DNA from 2 places in the Alteromonas sp. RKMC-009 genome. Region 1 is predicted to be linked to the other one. Evidence: predicted binding sites of a transcription regulator. Region 1 holds the regulator's gene; the other holds the start of a gene.

What was found. The regulator FliA, encoded in region 1, starts transcription of late flagellar genes. The targets are predictions, from matches to a motif close to CTAAAGNTNNNNNNNNNNNNGCCGATA.
Region 2: DS731_RS11655 (HAMP domain-containing methyl-accepting chemotaxis protein) is a predicted target of FliA. The motif match lies at 2,307-2,333, and genes of this name have one in related genera.

Annotation. Positions count from the first base shown of each region.
Region 1 covers NZ_CP031010.1:1,516,953-1,521,383, reverse strand. The annotation lists gene DS731_RS06605 (chemotaxis protein CheA) at 1-775, opposite strand, end outside; gene DS731_RS06600 (protein phosphatase CheZ) at 788-1,534, opposite strand; gene cheY (chemotaxis response regulator CheY) at 1,569-1,952, opposite strand; gene DS731_RS06590 (RNA polymerase sigma factor FliA) at 2,000-2,728, opposite strand; gene DS731_RS06585 (MinD/ParA family protein) at 2,725-3,591, opposite strand; gene flhF (flagellar biosynthesis protein FlhF) at 3,588-4,431, opposite strand, start outside.
Region 2 covers NZ_CP031010.1:2,631,874-2,636,304, forward strand. The annotation lists gene fldA (flavodoxin FldA) at 1-62, shown strand, start outside; gene DS731_RS11655 (HAMP domain-containing methyl-accepting chemotaxis protein) at 100-2,106, opposite strand; gene fur (ferric iron uptake transcriptional regulator) at 2,550-2,978, shown strand; gene DS731_RS11665 (D-amino acid aminotransferase) at 3,027-3,893, opposite strand; gene DS731_RS11670 (biotin-dependent carboxyltransferase family protein) at 3,900-4,431, opposite strand, start outside.

The DNA of each region.
Region 1 (4,431 bases):
CCGCCGGTGTAGCGGCAGGTGCGGCATCGCCACCAAACTGTCCTTTACCGTGAAGCTCGTCTAACAGAGCCTCAAATTCATCATCGGTGATATCTTCGCCATCTCCGCCAGCGGCTGCTGCCGGAGCGGGCGCAGGTGCAGCTGGCTTTGCAGGTGCATCTGCCGACGGTCTGCCGGGCGCACCGGAACCATGCAGCTGGTCCAGTAATGCTTCAAATTCATCTTCGCTGATATCTTCAATGCTGTTATCACCGGCAGGCTCTGCAACAGCGGCGGCTTCCGGTGCAACCGGTACCTCTTCAACTATCAGCTCAGGTTCTTCTGCTACCGGCACTTCTTCTGCCGGTGCTGCCGTTTCCCCGCCAAAAATATTTTCGCCGGGGGCTTCTGGCTTGCTCAACTTATGCAGAACATCAACAAGATTTGAATCAGCGGCTTCGAGTGGCTCACGGGCTTTTACCCGCTCAAACATTTCCACTACGACGTCTGTCGCTTGCAGAATGACATCCATTAATTCCGGCGTCAGTGTACGCTGGCCATTACGCATTACGTCAAAGACGTTTTCTGCGCCGTGACAAATCTCAACCAGTTCAGTCAGAGATAAGAAACCTGCGCCACCTTTTACCGTGTGATATCCACGGAAAATCGCGTTGAGGAGGTCAGCGTCTTCCGGATTATTCTCCAGGTCAACTAACTGTTCCTGTAATTGTTCCAGGATTTCTCCGGCTTCGACCAGAAAGTCCTGTAATATATCCTCATCAACATCAAACGACATTCATTCGCTCCCCTAAAAACCAAGGCTCGACAGGAGATCATCCACGTCATCCTGGCCTTGTACTACGTCATCCCGCTTCTCAGCGTTCATGATTGGCCCTTCCGCTTCAACAGCGTCCGGCTTGTTCGTGGTGCTCTGTGCTTTAACAGGTGCATCCCGTTCACCGAACACGGTCAGCATGTTCACAAGGCTGTCTTCGACTTCTTTCACCAGGTCAATCACTCTGCGAATAACCTGGCCTGTCAAATCCTGATAACCCTGTGCCATTAATACTTCGGTCAAAAGGCTGTTAAGTTTAGAAGAATCTTTCGACATGTCCTTAAACAGGGCGTCGATATCCATACATAAACTCTTGAATTCACCGAGCTCAATCTGACGGGTCATAAGCTTTTGCCATTCAGGCTCAAGGGTTGTGATCCGGTCTGATAAAGATTCAGCAATTGGCATACAGGACTCAACAGCGTCCATTGTAGTATTAGCCGCTTTTTCAGTTTCTTCAATTACGTAGGTGAGACGCGTTTGCGCATCAGGAATATCATCATTAGCCAGACCAGCAATACGCTCGTCTAACTGGAAGGTGTTGAGGGCGTCATGAAGTTGACGGGTAAGTTTGCCAACTTCAGCAAAAAGTTCGACAGACTCTTTGGCAGATACGGCCTCAAGCAGGGCGTTGGCGGATTCATCATCACCCTGCTCAAGATATGCTACCAGTTGTTTTGCTTCTTCGAGCGAAATAGGGACTTTTTTAGTAGGAGACATCCAGTAATCCTCTTCTCTGGCGGGAGCGGCTGGATCAACCTAAACGCTCAAAAATCTTGTCGAGTTTTTCCTTAAGTGTAGCGGCTGTGAAAGGCTTCACAACATATCCGTTTACACCTGCCTGTGCTGCAGCAACGATTTGCTCTTTTTTCGCTTCAGCTGTCACCATCAATACTGGCAAATGCTTGAGTTTGTCGTCAGCACGTATAGCGCGTAACAGGTCGATACCCTGCATACCTGGCATGTTCCAGTCGGTCACGACAAATTCAAAGTCGCCTTGCTGGAGCATGGGGAGGGCCGTACTTCCATCGTCAGCTTCCTGAATATTGGAAAATCCAAGATCTTTAAGCAGGTTCTTTATGATTCGTCTCATAGTAGAGAAGTCGTCTACTACAAGAATTTTCATACTCTTGTCCAAAATAGCCTCCGGTGAGGATTATCAATCGTTATTAATATTAGTATGTTTTATTCTTCTGCCTGCCATGATTGCATTCGGGCTTTTAGTTTTAACATGGCCTGGCTATGAATCTGGCTGACCCTTGACTCACTGACTTCAAGAACTTCACCGATTTCACGTAAATTCAGTTCTTCATCATAGTACAGGGACAGTACAATTGCTTCCCGTTCAGGTAATGTTGTGATGGCATGTGCCAACGCCTTTTGAAACGCCCCCTGCATTAAATCTTCGAGGGGTGAATCATTACCTTTATTCTGTTCTGTGCTGATTACATCTTCTGATACACCCAGGTCTTCAATACCGACAAGTTTACCGGCATTCACCTCGTTAAGCATTTGATGATAATCATTAATACTGACATTTAGCTTAGCAGCAATTTCTGTATCACGCGCGTCTCTGCCAGTTTCTCTTTCAACTTGTGTTATGGCTTCCGTAATAGCACGGCTATTTTTATGCACTGAACGGGGTGTCCAGTCGCCCTTACGGATTTCATCCAGCATAGCACCACGAATACGGATACCTGCGAAGGTTTCGAAACTGGCCCCTTTCGAGCCGTCGAAATTTCTGGCTGCTTCCAGCAATCCGATCATCCCTGCCTGAATCAGGTCATCCACCAGCACACTGGCAGGCAAACGCGCCATCAGGTGATGGGCAATACGTTTTACAAGGGATGCATGGCGCTCGACCAGCTGCGACTTGTCGGTCTGCTGCTGGTAAGCTGCCGCTTTACTATTCAACGTTGGCTTCCTACTGCTTGCTTCGTCACCAGTTGTTCAATGAAAAATTCCAGGTGACCACCCGGCTGAGCCGGTACCGGCCAGTTAAGCGCTTTGGTGGCTAACTGACTAATCGCGACGGCCGCAGGAGAACCGGGAAATGCATCCACAATAGCGGTTTGCTTTCTGACTGCCCGACGAATATTTTCGTCGAAAGGTACAGTTGCCACCAATTCTAGTGCCACATCCAGGAATCTGCCTGTCACTTTTGATAATTTACTGAATAATTCCTGCCCTTCACGAATGTCCCGAACCATGTTTGCCACAATTTTGAAGCGGAACACACCGTGTTCACGGTTCAATATTTTAATCAGTGCATAGGCATCGGTCAGAGAAGTCGGTTCGTCACAAACCACTACCATGATGTCCTGCGAGGCACGGGAGAAACTCAGTACCATATCGGAAATACCGGCAGCGGTATCTACAATCAGCACGTCAATCTGCGACCGTAACTCACTGAAAGCACGGATTAATCCGGCATGTTCTGTAGGCGATAACTCGGTCATTGCCTGAGTACCTGAAGTCGCCGGAGCTATTTTAATACCGTGAGGTCCGGTTACCAGAACATCATCAAGTGTGCATTCACCGGATAATACGTGAGAAAGGTTCTTCTCAACACGCAAACCCAGCATGACGTCAACGTTCGCTAATCCTAAGTCGGCATCGAGTACCATGACCCGCTTACCTTGCTTGGCCATAGCAATCGCCGTGTTTAATGTAATGTTGGTTTTACCAACACCACCTTTGCCGCCGGTAACGGCAATAACCTTTATGAGGCGTGATTGATTCATCTTTCGTAAGCTACTCGCTTGATCTTCGATCATACTGCCTGAACTGAATTAACTTCATGATTACGCTTAGTATGATTCAAACCGTACTTTTTATAAAGCTTTGCAGCGGCAGATACGAGAGATTTTGCATCAGCAACTTTAATATCTTCAGGTACCTGCTGCCCGTCGGTCACATAACTAACTGGCAATTGCTGTTCAACAGCAACACTTAAAACCTCACCCAAACTGTAGCATTCATCAACTTTCGTGAAGATACATCCGTCAAGCTTAACGGAATTATACGCTTCAATGATGCGTTGCAATGCAGGATATTGGGTATTTGCCTGCGCAACCAGGTATTTACGGACAGGTTGCATTTGTCCGTGATTAAATTGACCAAGTTGCTTAATTAAACGACTGTCGCGCTGACTGAAACCAGCCGTGTCTATTAATATTAGACGCTTATGGCGTAACTGGAAGAGAAGTTCGGCTAATTCTTCACTGCTTTGCGCCTTCCTTGTGGTACAGCCAATAATTTTGCCATACGTTGCCAGCTGTTCATAAGCGGCAATACGGTAGGTATCGATAGTGATCATAGCCACCTGATCAGCACCGTATTTTTGCGCATAGCGTGCTGCTAATTTAGCAACAGTCGTGGTTTTGCCTGTTCCTGTTGGACCAACAAGAGCAACCACACCGGTTTGGGTCAGGATATCATTACCGGAAACATTAAGGCGATTAGCCAAAAGGTTGAGAAGGTAAATCCACGCTTCCCGCTCGGTGTATTGAGAAGGGGTGTAGTGCACCAGTTGCTCAGCCAGTGAAGCGCTCAGCCCCATACCGGTTAAACACTGGGTCAGATAACTGTGTACAGGGCGCTGACGCTGCTTTTTA
Region 2 (4,431 bases), 1.1 Mb from region 1:
AGCGTGTACGTGCCTGGTGTAAGCAGTTACACGAAGAATTATGTCTGGCAGAACTTGCCTGATATTGAATTAAAGAAAACGGGCGCCCAGCCCGTTTTTTTATAATCTGAAGCGCTCAACCACTTTCCGTAATCCTTCCATTTGCTCATCCACCCTGGCACTGGATTCATTTGCCAGACGGGTACTCTCTGCACTTGCATCAGCCAGCGTCACGATTGCGTTAAGATTATCATCAATACCCGCAAGTACTTTATCCTGAGCTTTAGTGTCTTTCACAAAGCCGGCATTAAACGCCTGTAGCTTCACAATGACCTCACTGATCCCATTGACCTGCTCATAGACTTTTTCACTGATAGCAACGCCCTGCTCCGCCTTTTCCATACTCAGGTTGATGGCTTCCACAGCTTGCTGTGCATCTCGTTGCAAACTGCCAATCATCGATTCAATTTCTTCAGTGGAGTTATGCGTGCGGTTAGCCAGCGTTCTTACCTCATCGGCGACAACGGCAAATCCGCGGCCCTGATCACCGGCACGGGCAGCCTCTATCGCAGCATTGAGCGCCAGTAAGTTTGTTTGTTCCGCGATGGTTTTAATGACGTCAAGGATACTGCCGATATTGCGGCTGTTCTCATCCAGCCGGTTTATAATACTGGCCGATGCCGATGCCTGGCCTGATTGTTCTGCAACCTGTTGCCGGTTTTGTGCAACCAGTTCAGATGTTTGCTGCGTCTGACTGGCGACCCGGTCAAGTTCATCTACCGATTGCTGAATCATTGCGAGGTTTTTTTCACTGGTGCTTCTTACACTGGCAGTATCTGAGGAGGTTTTACGGACCCGGTCGCGCTGCTGGGCCACCTGCTCCAGACTACGTTCCCCCATTTCAACACTTTCTCTGGCCACATCCAGCAGCGTTCGTTCCTGTTGCTGAATGTTACCGATAAGATCTCTGAGAGCTTCAGTTAAACTGTTCACCTTTACCGACAAATCGGCAAATTCATCATTGCCCTGTGTCTTCAGACGATACGATAAATCCCCTTCACTGATCCGGCCCAGACCACGGGTGATATTTTGCAGCGGCCCGGCAATGCTTTTACGCACAGTGAGAGTGAGTGCAACTGCAGCCACCAGACCAATAAACGACACCACCAGCGTATCAACAAGGCTGTCCTGCACAGTGTCCAGAATCAGGTTTTGCCCTTTCAGGGTTTCTTCAGTGACTTCTTCGTAAAGGTTATTGATTGTAGTGGTAGCCTGCGCCAGCGATGTGTTGGCACGCTGACGGCTTTCTGTGGCATGGGCGATGTGTGATAACTTCTGTTTCTGGCCCGCCATCAGACCGGATTCACCGGTGAGAATAGCCAGCATGGCATCATACTGCTGCTGAAAATTGCTGATGATACCGTCGGTATTCAGGCCACTGGCAGACCGGAACAGATACTCGGTGTCTACCGCCAGATTGCTCAGCTGATAGTCCAGGTCATCCAGAATCATCAGTGAATCTTCAGGATCTTCAGACTTAACCAGCTCGGTGACTACCGAACTCAAAGTAAGCAATTTATTGTCTATATTCGCACCGAGGCCGGCCAGCGCATCGATACCGGGCTGTCCGTTATCCAGAAAGCTTAAATCCATCATCAGCGCTCCGGCTTCATCAATATGAGAGATAGCTTCTTCCCGCTGCTTTGCCAGAGACAATTGTATTTGTTTGCTGCTGATAAGCGCTTCGTACATCGTCGCGCTCTCACGAATAAATGTATTACCCGCCTCTACGGCCTGTTTTGATTCTGTGTGATTACCAAAGGTGGTATCGAAAATAGCGAGATCTTCAGAAAATACTTCACTCAGTGCCTCAAACTCAGCTTTGTTGTTATTCAGTGCTGAAAGCTCATCCATGTAGTAACCGTTTGCCGTTACGGTCGCCAGAGACAATGCATCTGACTTCAGGGACATCATTTTTGTCTGAACCGGCATTTTCTCGGTGGCCACCGTTTCAGCAGAACGGCGGATGTCGCTGAGTCCCAGATAAGCAAGTAAACTGGTGATCAGCAATAAACAGCCGAACAGGGCAAAACCAAGGGTTATTTTTTGTACAACAGTCAGGCGCATCTTCTTATCCCAATCTTCGGTTTTATTTCCGTAACATGGTTATCATTGATTTTAATATAAGTTTTCCGGCCTTGCCGTTTTTTGGCCCGGAAATATGTCTGCGCACAGTGTTCCGTAATTGCCGGCAAAGTAAATAATGTTCAAAACATCCCGGAAAAGTCGCTATTTTGCAGCGAAAAAGGCATAGCTTTCATTGAACTTATCGGTAGAAACTTCACAATGCTTTAGTTCGTTGAGAGGGTAAATCCTGAATAACTCTCTGCATACCGCCTGCAGGCTCCGGTTAGCTGCACAAAGTCCTTAAAAAACGTATGGATAAATGACAGGGATCAATGATTTAATCTGCAGATTAATGTTGAAGATATCCGCGCTTTTACTTTTAAAACCTGGCAAAGTACCTATAATGAGCGTTAAATCAGAAGAGCTTCCAGAAGTGATTATTTATGGATCAAAATAAAGAACTAAAAAAAGCGGGTTTGAAAGTTACACTTCCCCGTTTAAAAATTCTGCAGATCCTGCAGGAACCTGCCAACCAGCATATCAGTGCTGAAGATGTGTATAAAATTCTGATCGATCAGGGTGAGGAAATTGGTCTTGCGACGGTATACCGTGTGCTTAACCAGTTCGATGACGCTGGTATTTTGAACCGTCACCATTTTGAAGGTGGCAAGTCAGTATTTGAAATTAGTCATAAAGAGCACCACGACCATCTGGTGTGTCTGAAATGTGGCAAAGTCATCGAGTTTGAAGATGACGTGATTGAACAACGTCAAATTGAAATTGCCGAACGCAATAACATCAAACTGACACATCACAGCCTGTATCTTTACGGTGAATGTAAAGACGGTACCTGTGATAAAACCGACGACTGAGTCGCCGGTCGTTAAGATTAAATAAACCTGCACAGCGTGCAGGTTTTTTTATAACGTAAACTTGTGTTTGTTGAAAGCTGTGATGGCTTTAAGCCATACATCACCGGCCTGCCCGTTCCCCACGGGTTTATCATCCACCGAGGTAACAGGGCTGATTTCCTTACTGGAGCTGGTTAGCCACACTTCATCAGCACTGAACAATACTTCTGCTGTAACCGGTACTTCCTGCACCTCAACGCCTTCTGCTGCAAGACTTTCAATGACCAGCTTCCGGGTAATTCCCGGCAGGATTTGATGATCCAGCGGTGGTGTCATGATAATACCGTCTTTCACAACGAACACGTTGCATGAACTGGCCTCAGTCACTTCCCCGTGGCTGTTCAACAGAATGATTTCCTGTTTACCGGCCTGCCGGCCCTGCTGATAATGCATCACATTGCCGAGCAGCGAAGTGGATTTGATGTTACAACGCTGCCAGCGCTTATCTTCACCACTTGCGACATCAAAGGTTACGACTGCGGCCTTATCCGGCACCGGCGGCGCGGCGGAAGCAAATGCAAAAGCGAACACAGTGGGAGGAATATTGTCAGGATAACCATGAGCACGTTTCATCTCAGTACCCCGTGATACCTGAATATACACACCCACTGACGCAGAATTCAGCGCCCGGGTATTTTTCGTCACCAGTTCACTGACCAGCTCTGTCCATTGTGCCTTTGTTTTCGGATTTGTAATTGCCAGCTCATCGAGCCCGTTTTGTAACCGGTCGAGGTGGGCGTTCATACCAACAGCTTTACCGTGCAAGGTAGGGATCACCTCGTAAATACCGTCGCCGAACAGAAAACCTCTGTCCATCGGTGAAATACGTGCTTCTTCAAGAGGTAAAAACTGGTCATTTAAAAACGCGATTGTCATCAGATATCAATTGTTCCTGAAAAAATTGTCAATACGGGCTTGCCTTAACAGCCATGTTCCACGGGCATTTTCCGGATCCACCGGATTAAACGTTAACGTTGTGCCGGGAACAGACTGCGCTACCCTCGGAAGATCATACGGCGCTATTACGCCGATTTTGGGATAACCGCCCAGAGTTTGTCTGTCAGCCAGCATTATAATCGGCTGACCGTCTGCAGGCACCTGCACAGAACCGCAATTAATCCCTTCTGAGCGCATAGCTTCAAACCCCGACGAAATGGCAGGACCACTAATGCGATAACCCATGCGGTCACTTTGCGGTGTCACACTGTAGGCTGAGGAATAAAACGTTGCCCGGACTCTGCTGCTGAACATGTCATGCTGATAAGCCGGAATAATATCAACCGGTGCATCACTATCATAGGGAGCAAGCATGGAAGCAGGCAATATGCGGCTTATGTTTTCCTGTGCTGCAGGTACGACTTGAATTGTGTCACCGGCGTGAAGAGGCTTTCCGTCACCGGCAAGTCCGCCCAGC